DNA from 4 places in the Rhodoferax sp. GT1R46 genome. Region 1 is predicted to be linked to each of the others. Evidence: predicted binding sites of a transcription regulator. Region 1 holds the regulator's gene; each other region holds the start of a gene.
The links. The regulator sigma-54, encoded in region 1, starts transcription at its own class of promoters, with help from an activator protein. The targets are predictions, from matches to a motif close to TGGCANGNAANCTGCTTT.
Positions count from the first base shown of each region.

Region 2: the regulator sigma-54 is predicted to act here: its motif matches at 1,670-1,687, upstream of AC097W_RS09745 (PEP-CTERM sorting domain-containing protein).
Region 3: the regulator sigma-54 is predicted to act here: its motif matches at 2,325-2,342, upstream of AC097W_RS02480 (ethanolamine ammonia-lyase subunit EutB).
Region 4: the regulator sigma-54 is predicted to act here: its motif matches at 2,314-2,331, upstream of AC097W_RS19100 (CmpA/NrtA family ABC transporter substrate-binding protein).

Region 1 is NZ_JBWMBC010000002.1:94,104-98,899, reverse strand. Features, by position in the region: gene AC097W_RS05850 (putative bifunctional diguanylate cyclase/phosphodiesterase) at 1-2, opposite strand, end outside; gene AC097W_RS05845 (transporter substrate-binding domain-containing protein) at 21-569, opposite strand; gene lptA (lipopolysaccharide transport periplasmic protein LptA) at 738-1,358, shown strand; gene lptB (LPS export ABC transporter ATP-binding protein) at 1,367-2,155, shown strand; gene rpoN (RNA polymerase factor sigma-54) at 2,165-3,772, shown strand; gene AC097W_RS05825 (THUMP domain-containing class I SAM-dependent RNA methyltransferase) at 3,769-4,796, shown strand, end outside.
Region 2 is NZ_JBWMBC010000003.1:241,127-245,922, forward strand. Features, by position in the region: gene prsT (XrtA/PEP-CTERM system TPR-repeat protein PrsT) at 1-1,538, shown strand, start outside; gene AC097W_RS09745 (PEP-CTERM sorting domain-containing protein) at 1,791-2,606, shown strand; gene AC097W_RS09750 (hypothetical protein) at 2,949-3,503, opposite strand; partial or broken gene AC097W_RS09755 (MFS transporter) at 3,458-4,234, opposite strand; partial or broken gene AC097W_RS09760 (catalase-related domain-containing protein) at 4,596-4,796, opposite strand, start outside.
Region 3 is NZ_JBWMBC010000001.1:511,752-516,547, forward strand. Features, by position in the region: gene AC097W_RS02470 (helix-turn-helix domain-containing protein) at 1-610, opposite strand, end outside; gene AC097W_RS02475 (APC family permease) at 757-2,277, shown strand; gene AC097W_RS02480 (ethanolamine ammonia-lyase subunit EutB) at 2,554-3,969, shown strand; gene eutC (ethanolamine ammonia-lyase subunit EutC) at 3,966-4,775, shown strand; gene AC097W_RS02490 (ABC transporter ATP-binding protein) at 4,741-4,796, opposite strand, start outside.
Region 4 is NZ_JBWMBC010000011.1:57,541-62,336, forward strand. Features, by position in the region: gene AC097W_RS19085 (creatininase family protein) at 1-256, shown strand, start outside; gene AC097W_RS19090 (sensor histidine kinase) at 328-1,548, shown strand; gene AC097W_RS19095 (response regulator) at 1,541-2,245, shown strand; gene AC097W_RS19100 (CmpA/NrtA family ABC transporter substrate-binding protein) at 2,362-3,768, shown strand; gene ntrB (nitrate ABC transporter permease) at 3,769-4,635, shown strand; gene AC097W_RS19110 (ABC transporter ATP-binding protein) at 4,642-4,796, shown strand, end outside.

The DNA.
Region 1 (4,796 bases):
ATGATGGGTGTCTCCACCAGCTAGTAGCGCGGCGCCTGGAGCTCGCCGAACTGGTGGTTGGCGACCACGGCGTCTGCTTGTCCCGATGCGACTTTGGCGAAGCCGTCGGGCAGGCTGCCAACAGGCACCCATTGCGCAGCAACCCCAAAGCTGGCCAGCAGGCTGGCCAGGTGCTCTTGCTGAACGGACCCTTGCAGAACGGCAACCCGCAAGTTTTGCAGGTCCAGAAGCGACCGGATGTCCGTTCCCTTGCGCTGGTATAGCTGAGACCAGCTGTGCAGTGCCGGTGTCTTGTGAAAATCGAATAGCTGGGCGCGCTGCTCGCTGAAAGCCACATCGGGCATCAGATCAATGCGGCCCGCCTGCGTCGCTTCAAGGCAGGCTTGCCATTCGCACACGACCGGCACGAGCGTCCAGTCTTCATCCCGGGCTATCTCGCGCAGCAAATCACCAAAAATCCCGGAGGGCTGGCCATCGGCGCCCAGAGAAATCTTGGGCTCATTGGCATAGACGCCCACCCGCACTTCGCGAGCCTGCACTGCCGCACTGCACAGCCAGCAGAGCAGCATCACAAGCGCACGGTGCCGGACGAGCCTGAAAAACGCGTTTGGAGCCATTTCGACGCAATTATTGCGTAACGCCGCCACAACGGGTGAGATTAGCGTGACGGCCTCGCAATTCGTGCCATGCTCTCAGTACAATGGCAACAGCTCTTTTCGAGCAAGTTTCGTGCCTTTATGAAAAACATCTATTTATTCCTGTTTTTGCTGGCGACCTGTATCGGGTTTGCGCCCTCGTCGTGGGCCGAAAAAGCGGACCGCAGCAAGCCCATGAACATTGAGGCGGACGCGCTGCGGTACGACGACGTGAAGCAGGTCAGCCTGTTTACGGGGAATGTCGTCCTGACCAAAGGAACCATCGTGATTCGGGGCGCCCGGCTTGAAGTGCGCCAAGACCCTGAGGGCTACCAGTTTGGCGTGGTGACGGGCACGGCCGACAAGCTGGCCTTTTTCCGTCAAAAGCGGGAGGCGCTGGAGGAATACATTGAAGGCGAGGGCGAATCCATTGAGTACGACAGCCGCGCAGACACGGTCAAATTCATCAAGAAAGCCCTGCTACGCCGCCTGCGTGGCACCACGGTGGGTGACGAAATCACCGGTGGCCTGATTGTTTATGAAAACCTCACCGATATGTTCACTGTGGATGGTTCTGCCAGCAAGGCCGCCGGTGCAGCGCCCAGCGGCCGTGTGCGCGCCATGCTGATACCCAAACCCGAGGGGGCCGCCGCGGCCCCCACTCCGGCCACGCCGATTCCCCCGCTGCGCTCCACCACCACCCTGGGGGGCGCGCCCAAGTGACCGCGCTACTGGAGCCATTCGCAGAAAGCACCCCTGACACCGGGCCGGACACCGCCATTGGCCGGCTTGAAGCACGGCACCTGCAGAAGTCGTACGGCAAGCGCCAGGTGGTCAAGGATGTTTCCCTGACCGTGCGCACCGGCGAAGTGGTGGGTTTGCTGGGCCCCAATGGGGCGGGCAAGACGACGTCGTTTTACATGATTGTGGGCCTGCTGCGCGCCAGCGCGGGCGAAATCACCATTGACGGACAAAGCATTGAGCACATGCCCATCCACCGCCGCGCGCGCCTGGGCCTGGGTTACCTGCCGCAAGAGGCCTCTATTTTTCGCAAACTCAATGTCGAAGACAACGTGCGCGCCGTGCTGGAGTTGCAGCTCGATGACGCAGGCAAGCCGCTCAAGAGCCCCGAGATTGAGCTGCGCCTGACCGCCCTGCTGCAAGACCTGCGGGTGGAGCACCTGCGTGATTCGCCAGCGCTGGCCCTGTCGGGTGGTGAACGCCGCCGGGTGGAAATTGCCCGCGCACTGGCGACACGTCCGCGTTTCATTCTTCTGGATGAGCCCTTTGCCGGTATTGACCCGATTGCCGTGATCGAAATCCAGCGCATCATCAATTTCCTGAAATCCCGCAACATCGGGGTTCTGATTACCGACCACAACGTGCGCGAGACCCTGGGTATTTGCGACCACGCCTACATCATCAGCGAAGGTGTGGTGCTGGCCCAAGGCACCCCGACCGAGATCGTGAACAACGCCGATGTGCGTCGCGTGTATCTCGGCGAACACTTCAAAATGTAGGCCAGCGCAATGAAACCCGGTCTTTCACTGCGCGTTTCCCAGCATCTGGCGCTCACGCCCCAGTTGCAGCAGTCCATCCGCTTGTTGCAACTCTCCACATTGGAACTCAGCCAGGAAGTGGAGCAGATGCTCGACGAGAACCCGTTTCTGGAGTTAACCCAGGACGAGGCCCCGCGTGAGGATTTCGGTCTGCCCCAGGCCGACACGCCCGTGAGCGAAGGGGAGCGCGAGATGGAGCATGCTCCTAATTCGATAGCTGAGTACGCAGATTCCACGGGGGCTAGCAGCACAAAAGACGATGAAGCGACGCCGCTGTCTTCGGACGATGAGCCCAGTTGGGATGGCGACGGCACGACCGAGCTGGTACCCGACGATGGCGAATGGGGCACCGACGCCAAGGCCAAAGCGAACAACCTGGGTGATGGCGAAGACGTGGATGCCACCGAGCTGGCGCGCTCACAGGAGTCCCTGCAATCGCACCTGCATCGCCAGGCATTGCGGCTGCGCCTGAGCGAAGAAGACCGCGGCGCGCTGCGCTTTCTGATCGAGTCCCTGAATGACGATGGCTACCTGGAAGAGCCACTGGAAGAGCTGGCCCGCGGGCTGGCCGGGGACGATGAAGAGCAGGTCGAAAACCTGGTGCACCACTTCACCGTGGCACTGGGCCTGCTTCACAGCCTGGAGCCCGTAGGCGTGGGCGCACGCGACCTGGGTGAATGCCTGCGTCTGCAGTTGCGCGCGCTCATGGCGTTGGCCAAAGCGGAATCGGAGTCGCCGGAACGCCGGGCCGTACTGGCGGTGGCCCTGGGCATCTGTGAGCAGCCCATGACCTTGCTCGCCCGCCGGGACGTCAAAACCCTGATGCAGCGCTGCGGCGGCACCGATGCGCAGACGCGTGACGCGATTGCCCTGATTAGCCGGCTGGAGCCTAAGCCGGGGCGGCGTTTTGTGGATGTGGAGCGCAATATTGTGGTGCCCGACGTGCTGGTGCTGCCGGTGGCGAAGACCAGCCCGGGCATGACGCCCAAGTTTCGCGTCATGCTCAACCCCGAGGTGATGCCCAAGCTGCGGGTGCACGATATTTATGCCAATGTGTTGCGCAACCACCGGGGTGGCAAAGACGCCGCCAGCTACGCCGGCTTGCAGCAGCGCCTGCAGGAGGCACGCTGGTTCATCAAGAACATCCAGCAACGCTTTGACACCATCCTGCGCGTGAGCACGGCCATCGTGGAGCGGCAAAAGAGCTTCTTCACCCACGGCGAACTGGCCATGCGCCCCCTCGTTTTGCGTGAAATTGCCGATGAGCTGGGCCTGCACGAATCCACCATCAGCCGGGTCACCACCGCCAAATACATGGCCACGCCGTTTGGCACATTCGAGCTGAAGTATTTCTTTGGCTCGGGGCTGGGCACCGAATCGGGTGGCAATGCCTCCAGCACGGCGGTGCGCGCCCTCATCAAACAATTCATCAGTGCCGAGAACCTGAAAAAGCCCCTGAGCGACAACCAGATTTCCGAGATGCTCAAAGAGCAGGGAATTGATTGCGCCCGCCGCACTGTAGCCAAATACCGCGAAGGGCTCAAGATTGCGCCCGCGTCGCTGAGAAAAGACCTATGAACCAACTCCAAATTTTTCTCCCCTGCGCCGCGGGCGTGGAGGATTTTCTGGCCACCGAGGTGCACGACCTCACGGGTTTGAAGGGTGAGGACCTGCTCACGCGCCGTGGCGGCGTGATGGCCCGCGCCTCCTGGCGCGACGCCATGCGGCTCAATTTGCACAGCCGCCTGGCGCAGCGCGTGCTGGTGCAGTTGTCGTACACCGACTACCGCAGCGAACAGGACCTGTACCGGGCGGCGGCCGATGTGGCGTGGGAGGTCTGGTTCACACCCAAACAAAGCATCAAGGTCGAAGTGACGGCGCAGCACAGCCCGCTCACCAGCCTGAATTTTGCCGCGCTCAAAATCAAGGATGCGGTGTGCGACCGCTTTCGCGACAAGGCCCACGGCGTGCGCCCCGATGTCAATACCCAGTGGCCTGACGTGCGCATCTACGCCCACCTGACCACCGAAACCTGTTCGCTCTACATCGACACCTCGGGCGAACCCCTGTTCAAGCGCGGCTGGCGCGAAGACAAGGGCGAGGCGCCGTTGAAAGAAACCCTGGCCGCGGCCATGATTGCCGCCAGTGGCTGGGCTGATGGCGATGGCGACTTGCTGCCGCTGTATGACCCCTGCTGTGGCAGCGGCACCATTGCCATTGAGGCCGCGCAGATTGCCTGCAACATCGCCCCCGGTTCGCTGCGCCACTTTGCCTTCGAGAAATATTTGCCGTTTCAGGCACACGTCTGGTCTGCTATCAAATCAGAAGCGGCTGACGCAGTCGTCAAGCCGGCTGCAGGTCAAAGCGCCTTGATTTACGGCAGCGATGTGTCGCACCGTATGGTCGATTTTGCCCAGCGCAATGCCGAGCGTGCCGGCGTGGCCGACGTCATCGAGTTTCGCGGTGGCGATGCGCTGCAGCGCATGCCACCAACCGAGTTGCCTGGGGTGATGCTGCTCAACCCGCCCTACGGCGAACGGATTGAAGTCGGCGGTATTGCTGGTGCGGGTGCGCGCGAGCAGGCGCATACCGAAGACGGCGG
Region 2 (4,796 bases), on a different contig from region 1:
AACTGTCCAAAGGCAATACAGAGGCAGCATTCAGCGAACTGCAGTCCATCGCCGCGAGCGAACAAGGCATTGAGGCGGACTTGGCCTTGATCGGTGGGCACATGCGACGCCGCGAATATGACCTTGCCATGCGGTCAATCGCAGATATGGAAAAAAAGCAACCCCAAAACCCGATCGCTGCCGACCTTCGTGGCAGGGTGTATTTGCTGCGCGGCGACCTTGCCGGCGCCCGAAAAAGTTTCGAGCAAGCAGTGGCCCTCAAGCCTGGCTACGTGTCTTCGGTCATCAAACTTGGGGCCATCGACCTGATTGAGAAAAAGCCGGAGGCAGCCGAAACGCGGGTACGCGAACTGCTCAAGGCAGATCCCAAAAACGTTCAAGGCTGGTTAGCCTTGGCGGACCTCAAGCGCAGGGGCGGCGGTACGCCGGGCGAAGTCGCAAAATTGATGGGCGAAGCTATCACCGCCAACCCGACCGACCCCGAACCGAGGCTTGCGCAAATCGACTTCCACCTAGGACGTGGGGACATCCCCGCGGGACTCGCGGCGGCGCAAGCGGGCGTCGCCGCGATCCCTATGAGCGCCGAGTTGATGGACCGCCAGGCCCGGGCCTTAATGGTGAGCGGCGATCTCAACCGTGCCAGCAGCACTTTTGCCAAGATTGCGGCCGAGCATGCGGACTCCGCACTTGGCTACCTGGGGCTTGCCGAAATCAACGTGGCGAATCGAGACTACGCGGCCGCAGCCAAGAATTCGAAGCGTGCCCTCGAATTGGCTCCCACATCTGAATCCGCACAACAGCTTTCTGTCATCGCCGCCATTCAGCAGAAACGACCAAAAGAAGCGCTCGCAGTGGCGCAGATGATGCAGATCCAACGCCCGAACGACGCGATTGGGTGGATCTTCGAAGGAGACATCGAGATCGGCGAAAACAACTGGGATCGCGCACAGAATGCGCTCCGTCAAGCCATCAGCAAACCGAATCCGGCGCAGGCACCAATGCGTCTGCACTTCGCCCTGCTGGGTGGCAAGAAAGCCCCAGAAGCCGATAAATTTGCGGCTAGCTGGATCGCTGCCCACCCCCAGGACATGGCATTCCTGACCTATTTGGCCGGAGTCGCGACCAACCGCAACGATGCGGTGCTCGCTGAAAAATACTACCAGCAGATTCTCAAGTTTCAGCCTGAAAACGCCTTTGCGTTGAACAATTTGGCATGGGTGTTTATCAAACAAAAGCGCCCGGGTGCGGTCGCCCTGGCCGAGCGCGCGCTCAAGAGCGCCCCCGCGCAAGTTGAAATCATGGACACACTTGCCTCTGCTTTGTCGAGTGAAAACCAGCACGCAAAGGCCATCGAAATGCAAAAGAAGGTGATTTCGCAAGCGCCCAACACCCCGGCCTATCACCTGACGATGGCCAAGATCTATTTGCAGGCGCGTGACCCGGCGCTCGCGAAGGCAGAACTCGAAGGTTTAGCGAAAGTCAAGGAAAACTTTCCCGGTCGTGACGAAGTGGCCCCGTTGTTGAAGTCGTTGCCGTAATCCTGAAACCGGCCGAGCCACTCTACCGCCCGTTCGTTCGCTCGCCGTCGCTGTCGAAAAAGCTTACAGCTCAATCAATTCGGGCTGACGAGCAGGTAGTAAATCATTGTTTTTAATGGATTTTTTAACTTTGGCCCGGTTATTGCTTATATTTTTTGCGTTAATTACATCTGAAGTGCCTCAGGTCCGGGCGGTGTGTTCGAAAACCTGTTTCAGATACCTTCAACAGTCTCAATTTCAAGGAGAATAGCCATGATCAAGCGTTTTCTCGTCGCGACAGCTTCCGCCGCCGCACTATTGGTAGGCTCTGCCGCCTATGCAGGTCCGTTCATTCTGGCTGGGACGGATGCCGATGACCATGGCTTCGCCAGTGGTGGCAACCAACAAGGGTGGCTGTTCATGCAGAAGGCCCTGGAAAATTTGGGCGCTGGTGTCACCAACGGCAATAAAGTCGTCACAATTTTGGGAAGCACCAGTACTGCTAGCACTGCTGCCAATTCGGCATTCAACCTTTCGAGTTTGGTAGGTGCGGGATGGACCGTCAACACGGTCCTGGTCTCGAACTTCGGCACTTTCTTCACTGGCGCTGGCCTCGCCGCTTCCGGCATCCTGATGATGGACTCCGGAGGTAACGTTGGTGGTGGTGTTGGCGGAAGCAGCTATACGCCTTACGCAACCGACATCAACAACTTTCTCGGCGCTGGCGGCGGGCTGTTTAGCCAAGCCAACGGCTACCAGTGGTTGTCTACCCTGGTACCAACGTTAACGGTTGTCAACGAGTCAGGATCGGGTCTTGGCCTTACAGCGGCTGGCAATACTGCTTTCCCCGCGTTGACCAATGCTGATTTGAGTTCAGGCCCTTGGCACAGTTCGTTTAGCACTACGGGTGCAATCCCGGTTCTCGCAGTCTCCGACAACGGTAGCACTTTGAACCATGCCGTGATCATCGGTGGGGCTACTGGCTCCATCACCGACCCTGGTGGCACTGTGCCTGAGCCAGGTTCACTGGCTCTGCTCGCAGTGGCTCTGGGCGCGGCTGGCATGTTGCGCAAGAAAAAAGCAGCCTAAAAGCCTGTCTCTTGACAAAAAACCCGCCCGCATGGCGGGTTTTTTTTGGCCTCGAGAGGCCGCCGTTCGGTTGCAGACGCGGGCAAGCGCACGAAAGGGGCCGACCTCCGTCAATAGGGCGGGCAAAATGCTGCACACACCCCGCATTTTTTACCTGCATTTCAAAGTCGCTGTTTCACGCTGCACGCTTTGGTTCTAGCGACGGATAGATGCTATGGGTGCCCCCTTCGCCGCGGGGCTATCAATCGGAGCTCCAAAATGCAAGTGCGAGTGAGGCGTTGGCGGCCACCAGCGAGGAGCTGTCCGGGCAGGCGGAGCAGTTGCAGCAATCGATTTCCTTCTTCAACCGGGTGCCAGCTCGCCAGGGGATCGAGGTTTTTTGAATGCGTAAACCGCAGCAAGCAGTCCGGAAAGCACCAGAAAACTCATCGGCAACACGAATTGCATATCTTTCAAGGCGGGGTTCTGCGGCAACAGTTGGCTGACAAATCCGATGCGCGCAAAACTGCTGATGGCCAGAACCGAGAAGAAGCTGCCCATGAATTGACCTTCCGCGCCGCGCGTTCCGAATGCACAGGCCTGCTCCAACAAGCCGGCAAATGCTGCCGCCCAGCCGACCCCGGTCAGCAGTTGCATCAGAATGAGGACTCCCAGACTGCCTGCGTCCGCAGCAGCGTAGCTGACAAGCGCTGTCAGCAGCAGTCCACCGGTGGCCACAATTAATGCACCGAGGCGCTTGATGATCGCGCCGACGACCAGCAGGGCCGCGAAGAAGCCGACCCACAGCAAAGGCATCAGCCAGGGTATTTTTTCCTTGGCGGCAAAGGTCAAATACTGAGGCGCCGCATTGACAAAGGCAAGCGCAACAGCGGATACGGCACCCGCCCGGCATGCCATCCATAGGCCGCCAGCAGCCCCAGCGCCACAGCGGCCAGCATGGCCACCGTGCCACCGGGCAAGGCAATCTCGCCGAACACCTCCAGCAGCCACGACAGCAAACCGGCGCCGCTGGCAAACAGCAGCAAGCCCCGCACATCCAGCGGGCGCGGCGTTTCGCTTTTGTAGTTGGGCATGTAGTTTTTGGCAAACCACAGCGCCAGCAGGCCCACGGGTATGTTTACAAAAAAGATCTCGCGCCAGGTGAACCAGTGCACGATCAGCCCACCCACGGTGGGCCCCAACAGCGGCCCCAGCAGGGCCGGAATGATGACAAAGTTCATGGCCTGCAGCAGCTCGCCCTTGGGGAAGGTGCGCAAAATGGCCATGCGGCCCACCGGCATCATCATGGCCGCCGCAATGCCCTGCGGCACGCGGGCGGCAATCAGCATGGTCGAATTCACCGCCAGCCCGCACAACACCGAAGACAGCGTGAACAGCGTTACCGCCAGCATGAAGATGCGCCGGCTGCCATAGCGCTCGGCCAGCCAGCCACTGATCGGAATGCTGACCGCCAGACTCAGGATGTAACTGGTCACCACCGCCTTCAGGCTCAATGGGGTCACGCCCAGGCTGGCCGCCATGGCTGGAATGCCGGTGTTGACGATGGTGGAGTCCAGCTGCTCCATGAACAGGGCGGTGGCGACCACCCAGGGGAGGTAACGTTTTGTTGTAGCGGAACTGGTGACCATGGCAAATGGTACCCGGGCCAACCCCGTGCAGCAGCGGCTGCGCTTTGCCCGCTGAGACACAAGCACCTGGTGGGTTTGCTGCCCTCCGTCACCGGTTTACGAGTCAAATCGGCCTCCAGCCCCCGTGGAATATGCGCAATCTCGCCAATCATGTCGCCTGCATGCGTGCCGATCATGCCGCCGCCCAGGACCTTGCCGTGGCCGGAGGCGGTCCAAGGGAACAGGCCCCTCCGTACCTTGATGCCTTGGGCCTTGGCCTGGTCTTCGGGCATGAGGGGCAGGCGCACGGCTTGCGAGCCTGCCGCAATGATGGCGTTCTTGAACGCAATCACTTGTTTGGCGCCGGTTTTTTCTTGCGCCGCAGCCGGGGCGCGATCAGGTGCGCCGTGGCGCCGGCCGCTTGCAGCGCCGCAGTCATCAACGCGAGCGACTTGGCGTCAACACCATCGGCCACCAAGATGGCCACGCTGCGCGAGCGCACACCGCCATCACCCGGCAGCGCGGTCAGCGACAATGCTGGCGACACATTCACCAGGGACGACAGCATGCGCTCGCGAATCGC
Region 3 (4,796 bases), on a different contig from region 1:
GCAATCCGTCGTGCACATGGCCTGATTGCACGGCAGATGCCAGCCATGCCGGGCTTTGCCTTGCAGCAGAAAAAAGCTCTTGGGCACAATTACGCAATGCTTCAATCGCTGTGGGCTCACCAAAATGCAGACGTGCCTTCTCAGTAATGGCGTTGGCCCGGTCCAGCGTGTCATCACAAAACAGGGCATGGAATAGCGGCAAGTCAATTTCAATGCCCAGCATGACATGCCGCTGGGGTGAACGAAATTCGAATCCTTCAGTGCCAGAGAAAACGTGGAGTTCGCACCCTGTGCCTACGTGTCCGCAAAACAGCGCGTCACCGGTGAGCAGCAGAGGAACGCCGAAGGCCACGACGTCGGGCCGCACTTTCCCTGTTTGGTGCACCGCCTGGTGCAGGTCCTCAATGAACAGGCTGACGCCTTCCAGTTTCAGACGGTCAACGCTCCCTTGAAAAATTCCGGCGGACAACTGCAGGTAATTTTGGTTCCACCCGTTGAGACTGGCGGCCTGCTCATCAATATCGTCAAAAAGAGAAGCGGACACGCCGTCGAAGCGCGCCTGTGCGCCCTCGATGTGTTGCACCGGAATGGGATGTCTAAGCGAAGCCACCTCCGCATTCTGCAAGTTCTATGCCATTGGGGAAATTGTTTTTTCAATTGCCGATTTGGGATAGCGCGGGCAGCGGCCGGCTCTCTAACATGCGTGCACGCACGCTGAAATGCGTACTTTTTCGTTCATCCACTCCGGAGAAAACCATGTCAGACCAACCGCATAAAACAGCCGATGAAGACTTGAAGTTGCTGCACAGCATGGGCTATGCCCAAGAGCTTGCGCGCACCATGAAAGGCTTTCAAAACTTCGCTATTTCCTTTTCTATCATCTGCATTTTGTCGGGCGGTATCAACTCGCTGGGGCAAGGCATTAGCGGGGTGGGCGGTGCTGCCATCGGTATCGGCTGGATTCTGGGCTGCGGTGTGAGTCTGGTTTTTGCATTGGGCATGGCGCAAATTGGTTCAGCCTACCCAACTGCGGGTGGTTTGTACCATTGGGGTTCCATTCTGGGTGGGCGCGGCTGGGGCTGGTTGACAGCCTGGTTAAACCTGATTGGCCTGGTCACCGTGCTGGGCGCCATCAATGTGGGTACCTTCAACTTTTTTCTTGGCGCCTTTGGCGGCTCTTTGGGTTGGGAGGCTGGCTTTGCCTTGCAAGCGGCCTTTGTGGTGAGTATTACCTTGGTGCAAGCCATCTGTAACCACGTGGGGATCAAGTTCACTGCCAAGCTCACAGACTTGTCGGGCTATCTGATCTTTGCCGTAGCCCTCATACTGACCCTGGCCTTGCTGTTCTATGCACCGTCGCTGGATGTTTCACGCCTGTGGACGTTCAAAAACTACAGTGGCCCGACCGGTGGTGATGTCTGGCCCGCCACAGACAGCATGTGGCTTCTGTTTGGCTTGGGCTTGTTGCTGCCGATCTACACCATTACCGGCTTCGATGCCTCGGCCCACACCGCTGAAGAAACCCACGACGCTGCGCGTGCAGTGCCCAAAGGCATTGTCAACTCGGTCCTGTGGTCGGCGCTGGCAGGCGGCGTCATGTTGTACGCCATTGTCCTGGCCATTCCTGATATGGACAAAGCGGCCGCCAGTGGCTGGAACGTGTTCTTTTTCACCCTCGATGCTGTGTTGCCGGCCCCGCTGAAGGTGACTTTGTATGTGGGCATTTTGATCTGTCAGTTTTTATGTGGTCTGGCTACCGTGACATCGGCCTCACGCATGATCTTTGCTTTTTCCCGTGATGGGGGTCTGCCGGCATCCAATGTCCTCAAGCGGGTACACCCCGCCTTCCGCACGCCGGTCGCCGCCATCTGGACTGCCGCACTCATCTCGATTGCCTTCACGCTCTACACCCCGGCCTACACCACCATCGTGTCGGTCACGGTAATTTTCATGTTCATGTCCTATGGCTTGCCGGTGATTGCGGGCTTGTTTGCCTACGGGCGCAGCTGGACCAAGATGGGTCCGTGGGACATGGGGCCGATGTACCGTGTGGTGGGCGTTCTTGCCATTGCAGCCACCGCGCTGGTGTTCTATCTGGGCGTGCAACCGCCCAACGATGCGGCCTTGATGATCACTCTCGTGTTTCTGGCTATTACCGCTGTCGTGTGGTTTGGTTTTGAGCGCCGCCGTTTCAAAGGCCCGCCGATGGGCACTGACGTTGCAAGTCGCCGGGCCGAAATCGCCGCAGCAGAAAAAGCCCTGCTGGCTAACGCGTGAACGCAAACAGGGGTAAGCAACATGGGTGAACCTCTTGCCCACCAGGTTGCCACCGAAGGTGCATGTGTTGCTTTTGTAGACATCGATGCCGAGGTAGCAGAACGAACCGCCGGGCAGAGGCGGTAGCGGGTACACCCATGGACGTGTTTTATGAGACTGCCCAAGGTGCCTGCCACAGGTTTGCACGTGCCATTGCGGTCGCGTACCGGGACGCATCTCTTTGTTGACAATGGATTCACCGCCATCTAAGGTTGGTCATGATGTTCTATTTCTGACATGCATTACTCACACACCATTGGTTCACACCGCTACCGGTTCGATGACTTGCGGACCTTGCTGGGTCGCGCCAGCCCAGCACGCTCGGGGGATCGCCTTGCAGGTGTCATTGCGGAGAATGCGCAGGAGCGCGTGGCAGCGCAGATGGCGCTGGCCGACGTGCCGCTTGCCACCTTTCTCAACGAAGCGGTGGTGCCGTACGAGACCGACGAGGTTACCCGGCTGATCATCGATACCCATGACGCTGCAGCCTTTGCACCGGTGTCGCATCTCACGGTGGGTGATTTTCGTAACTGGCTTTTAGGTGATGCGGCCAACGAACAGTCGCTGGCTGCACTGGCCCCCGGACTGACCCCCGAGATGGTGGCGGCGGTGAGCAAACTGTGCCGTGTGCAAGACCTGGTGCTGATTGCCCGCAAGTGCCGTGTGGTCACGCGTTTTCGCGGCACCATCGGACTGGCGGGGCGGCTGGCAACCCGCTTGCAGCCCAACCACCCCACAGACGATGCAGCGGGCATTGCGGCCAGCCTGCTCGATGGCTTGCTGCATGGCAGCGGCGACGCAGTGATTGGCATCAACCCCGCCACCGACAACGTGCCGCAGGTGGTGCGGCTGCTGCACATGCTCGATGAGGTGATCTCGGGCTACCGCATTCCCACCCAGTCGTGCATCCTCACCCACGTCACCAATACCTTGCAGGCCATGGAGCGCGGCGCACCGGTCGATCTGGTGTTTCAGTCCATTGGTGGCACCGAGGGCACCAACCGCAGTTTCGGTATTAACCTGGCTTTGCTGGGTGAAGCCCGCCAGGCAGCTCTGGCCATGCAGCGCGGTGCCATGTTCACGGACGGCCTGCGCGGTGAGCATGTGATGTATTTTGAAACCGGGCAGGGCAGTGCGCTGTCGGCGGGCGCCCACCACGGGTGTGACCAGCAAACCATCGAGGCCCGCGCCTACGCGGTAGCGCGGGCTTTCAAGCCACTGCTGGTCAACACGGTGGTGGGATTCATCGGACCCGAGTATTTGTTCGACGGCAAGCAGATCATCCGGGCCGGTCTGGAGGACCACTTTTGCGGCAAGCTGCTGGGCGTTCCCATGGGCTGCGATGTCTGCTACACCAACCATGCAGAGGCCGACTCCGACGACATGGATGCGCTGCTGACCCTGCTGTGCGCCGCGGGTTGCAACTTCATCATGGGCATTCCCGGTGCGGATGACATCATGCTGAACTACCAGAGCACATCGTTCCATGACGCGCTGGTCATGCGCCAGGTCATGGGGCTGCGCGCATCACCGGAGTTTGAGGAATGGCTTCAGACCATGGAGGTGTTTGAGCCGGGCAATGCCTCCCGTCTGATGGACCGGTTGCCTGCACCCTTTGCGGCAGCGCTCAAAAGGCTGGAGGCCTCCGCATGACCGACAAGCCCCTGGTGACGCTAGCGCTCTGGGATTCGCTCAAGCGCTTCACCGATGCGCGCATTGCACTTGGGCGCGCCGGCCACAGCCTGCCTACTGTGGCGCACCTGAATTTTCAACTCGCCCATGCGCAGGCCCGAGATGCCGTGCATTTGCCACTGGACGCATTGGGCGTGGCCGATTCGATTGAGGCGACGGGCTTGCAGACGCTGCAACTGCACAGCGCAGCGGTAGACCGGACCACCTATCTGCAGCGTCCCGACTTGGGCCGGCGCCTGGACGAAGACTCGCGGCAAGCGCTGGCGCAGTGGTCGGCATCGACATCGGGCCAAGAACGGTCAGACGTGGCGTTTGTGATCGTGGATGGACTCTCTGCTTTGGCTATTCACCAGAACGCCGCGCCCTTGCTGGCCGCGGTGGTAGCGCGCCTGCGTGGTGGCGCGGCACAGGCGTGGTCGATTGCTCCCGTAGCGTTGGTGCAGCAGGGACGCGTTGCCATCGGTGACGAAGTGGGACTGGCTCTGCATGCCAGCGTGGTGGTCGTGTTCATTGGCGAGCGCCCCGGGCTGAGCTCGCCTGACAGCCTGGGCATTTACATCACTTGGGCCCCCCGGCCCGGAACGACCGATGCCCAGCGCAACTGCATATCCAATGTGCGCCCGGCAGGGCTTTCGGTAGACGCTGCAGCCGCCAAATTGCACCACCTGCTGACGCAAGCACGCGCGCTGCAATTGACGGGTATTGGCCTCAAGGATGAGACCGACGACCCCGCTAGCTTGGCGCTATCCCATCCACCTGCAGCCTGAGCACCCGATCCGCTTTTGCGG
Region 4 (4,796 bases), on a different contig from region 1:
GACCCAGGCACACAACTTTTTATCCACCTCGGAAGACCGCGCGAAGCAGTTCGCCATTCTGGGCAATGGCAAGAGTGCCAAGCTGGGCTGGCAAATGCAGGACTACAACCCGGCCGGTGCCGTGGGCAATGCCTCGGCGGCCACGGCCGAAAAAGGTCGTGCGGTGCTGGATGCGGCGGGCAGGGCACTTGCACAACTGCTGTCAGAAATTGAGCAGCTTCCTCTGTCCATCCTGGTGGATACGTCCGCCGCGTAATCTGTCGTCGGTGCCGTTGCAGGTGCCGCCACCTGCACCAAACTGGCACAGCCATTGCTTTCAGCACCGGCATGCTCACCGATACGCTCCAAATTCCGTCAACTTCTGACAAAGGGGTCGATCCCTTGTGGCAACACCAGCTGGGGCTGTTGCTGGAGTCCACCGGAGAAGGCATTTTTGGCATCGATATGGACGGACTGTGCGTCTTTATCAACCGGGCCGGCGCGCGCATGCTGGGCCGCGAGCCCCACGCGGTGTTGGGCTGCAACATGCACGACCTGACGCACCACTCGCATGCCGATGGGTCGCCCTACCCGGTGACCGAGTGCCCTATTTTCAAGGCCTTTCGCCAGGCGTTGCCCTGCCGTATTGAAACCGAGGTGTTCTGGCGGCAGGATCACACCGCGTTTGCCGTCGAGTACACCAGCTATCCGCTGGTGGACGGCTCCGACGTGCGCGGCGCAGTGGTGACCTTTGTCGATATAACCGACCGCAAACAGGCAGCGCAGGCTTTGCAGCGCGCCAATGCCGACCTGGCGCGCGCCAACGATGAACTGGAGTTGCGTGTGGGCGAGCGAACGCAAGAGTTGTCGGTGGCATTGGGTCAGTTGCGTGAGCTGGCGGCCTACTCCGAAAAAGTGCGGGAAGACGAACGCACCCGCATAGCCCGCGAGGTGCATGATGAGCTGGGCAGCTTGCTGGTGGCGCTCAAGATGGACGTGAACTGGATGGACAAGCGTCTGGGCGAGCAGCAGCAGCGCGCACCGCTGGAGGCACAAGCCATGCGCACCCGGTTGCGCTGCAAGTGCCAGAACATGAGCCGCCTGATCGAATCGGCGGTGGACAACGTGGGGCGCATCATCACCGACCTGCGGCCCAGCATTCTGGACCACCAGGGTCTGTGGGCGGCGCTGGAGTGGCAGGCGCATGAGTTTGCGCAGTCCGCCGAATTGAAGCTGGACTGGGCCATGCGGGGTGTCGAGGGTATCGAGTTGCCCGAGCCGCAGGCCATGGCGGTGTTTCGCATCTTTCAGGAAATGCTCAGCAACGTGGGCCGCCACGCACGCGCCAGTGCACTCGACCTGCGCATACAGGTAGACGATGCGGTGCTGACGATTGCCGTGCAGGACAACGGTTGCGGTGCGGCGGCCCAGGCGTTTGAAGCGCCGACGGCCTATGGCGTGATGGGCATGCGCGAACGGGCCCGGCATTTTGGTGGTCAGCTGGATATTTCAAGTGAAATAGGCCACGGGTCCACGTTCTGCCTGCGGTTGCTGCTATTGAATGCATAGCATGATCCGTATTTTGATTGGTGACGACCACCGTATCGTGCGCGAAGGCCTCAAGCAGGTATTCGCGGACGCGCCCGAGGTGGCTGTGCTGGCTGAGGCGCAAACTGGCCCGCAGGTTCTGGATCAGGTCCGCATGCTGGGTGGTCCAGCCGGGCTGGACCTGGTGTTGCTGGATATCGCCATGCCTGGCAGTGACGGTCTGGAAGTGCTCCAGATTCTGCGCCGCGAGTACCCGGCGCTGCCGGTGCTGATGCTCAGCACCTACCCGGAAAAGCAGTACGCGGTGCGCTGCATCAAGTTGGGTGCGGGCGGCTACCTCAACAAGAGTGCAGACCCGGACGATATGGTGGCGGCCGTGCGCAAAGTAGCAGGCGGCGGCATGTACGTGACCCCGGCCACGGCGGAGGCACTGGCTGCGGCCATGGCGGCGGCGGCGGCCCGTCCGGGTAGCGGGGCTGGAGGCGCTGGCGGGGTGGAGGCGCTGTCGCACCGGGAACATCAGGTGTTTCGCCTGCTCACAGCCGGGCACACCGTGAGCGAAATTGGTGCACAGCTCAAACTCGCGCCCAATACCGTGAGCACTTACCGGGCACGAATTCTGGAAAAAACCGGTGCCAAGAACGATGTGGAGCTCGCGCTGTTCGCCGAGCGACACACCCGCGCTACGCCTGCGACGGAATTGCCTCCGCTTTTGTAGGGCCAGCCCTACAGGGCGTCGTGCCACACGGTGCGACTTGGGGTGTGGGGCCATTCCCGGCGCCAAACTGGCCCGCACCTTGCAATGACTTCGGCATCAACTCGACGAGGTGTGCCATGTCCGAATTCTTCTCTCCCTATGATGCCGACCGTCCACTGATGCTCAAGTGCAGTTGCGGGCGCGAACATTCCGTCGCCGACCACCATGCCGAGGTGGCTGCCGACAGCGCCGCCATCGAGCTGCGTCGTCGCAGCGAGACGGCCGAATTTGAGGCCTACAGCAACGAATTCATTGAAGCTACCCTGGTGAAGGCGCTGTTTCCGCAAGACGCCGTGCGCCGCCGTTTTCTGAAGGCCGTGGGCAAAAGCACGGCCATGGCGGCCATCGCCAGCGTGCTGCCCATGGCCAGCATGCAGGCCATGGCGCAGGAAAAACAGGGTGCGCTGGAGAAGACCAATCTCAAGATCGGCTTCATTCCCATCACCTGCGCCACTCCGCTCATCATGGCCCACCCACTGGGCTTCTACCAAAAGCAGGGCCTGAATGTAGAAGTGACCAAGACCGCAGGCTGGGCGCTGATCCGCGACAAGATGATCAACAAGGAATACGACGCCACGCATTTCTTGTCGCCCATGCCGTTGGCGATCTCCATGGGTCTGGGCTCCAATGCCACCCCCATGAATGTGGCCACCATCCAGAACATCAACGGCCAGGCCATCACCATGGCCCTCAAGCACAAGAACAACCGCGACCCCAAGAACTGGAAGGGTTTCAAGTTTGCCATTCCGTTTGAGTTCAGCATGCACAACTTCCTGCTGCGCTACTACCTGGCCGAAGCGGGCCTGAACCCCGACACCGACGTGCAACTGCGCGTAGTACCACCCGCCGAGATGGTGGCCAACCTGAAGGCCGGCAACATCGACGGCTTCCTCGGCCCCGATCCTTTCAACCAGCGCGCGGTCTACGAAGAGGCCGGTTTTATCCACGTGCTTACCAAAGACCTGTGGAATGGCCACCCCTGCTGCGCCTTTGGCACCAGCACCGAGTTCATCCAGAAAAACCCCAACACCTTTGCCGCGCTGTACCGTGCTGTGTTGACCTCTGCCGCCATGGCACGCGACCCCAAGAACCGCGAACTCATAGCCAAGGTGATCGCACCAGCGCAGTACCTCAACCAGCCCGAAGCCGTGCTCAACCAGGTGCTCACCGGCAAGTTTGCTGACGGCCTGGGCAACATCAAAAATGTGCCTGACCGTGCCGACTTCGACCCCATGCCCTGGCAGAGCATGGCGGTGTGGATGCTCACGCAGATGCAGCGCTGGGGCTATGTCAAGGGCGACGTCAACTACAAGCAGATCGCTGAAAAAGTGTTCCTGTTGACCGACGCCAAAAAGCACATGAAGGCGCTGGACCAAAAGGTGCCCGATGGCGCTTACCCCAAGTTCAAGATCATGGGCAAGGAGTTCGACGCCGACAAGGCCGCCGCCTACGCCAAGAGTTTTGCCATCAGCAAGGCGGCCTAGATGACGGTCTGGCGTTCCCTCAACTTTCGGGCCGGGTTGCTCTCGGTGCTGATTCTGCTGCTGGTACTGGGAATCTGGTACGCGGCCACCGGATCCACGGCGGCGGCCACCAGCTCGGCGGGCATGACACCCGAGCAGATCGAGTACGCCAAGATGATGGGCAAAGACCCCGGCAACGCCAAGGCCGCCGGGTTCCCCACACTGGGGCAAATGGGCACCACGGTGTGGGGGCACCTGTCCAACCCGTTCTATGACAACGGCCCCAACGACAAAGGCATTGCCATCCAACTGGCCCATTCCCTGGGGCGTGTGGGCCTGGGCTTTGGGCTGGCTATGCTGGTGGCCATTCCGCTGGGCTTTGTGATTGGCATGTCGCCGCTGATGCGCAAAGCGTTGGACCCCTTTATCCAGGTGCTCAAACCCATCAGTCCGCTGGCGTGGATGCCGCTGGCGCTGTACACCATCAAGGACTCGTCCATTAGCGGCATCTTTGTCATCTTCATCTGCTCCATCTGGCCGATGCTGGTCAACACGGCTTTCGGCGTGGCCTCGGTCAAGCGCGAGTGGCTTAACGTGGCCAGCACACTGGAAGTGAATCCGCTGCGCAAGGCCTTCCTGGTGATCCTGCCCGCGGCGGCACCCACCATCCTGACCGGCATGCGCATCAGCATGGGCATTGCCTGGCTGGTGATTGTGGCGGCCGAGATGCTGGTGGGCGGCACCGGCATTGGCTACTTTGTGTGGAACGAGTGGAACAACCTGTCGCTGACCAATGTGATCTTTGCCATCGTGTTGATCGGTGTGGTGGGCATGCTGCTCGATATGGCTTTTGCACAACTGCAAAAGGCGGTGACCTATGTGGAGTAATCGGTAATGGAAGGCTTTCTCAAAATAGAAAACCTGGGCAAGACCTATGTTCCTGGCAAGCCCGTGTTCGCGGATGTGTCGTTCGCACTGAACCGCGGCGAGTTTGTCTGCATCATCGGCCACTCTGGCTGCGGCAAGACCACTATCCTGAACGTGCTGGC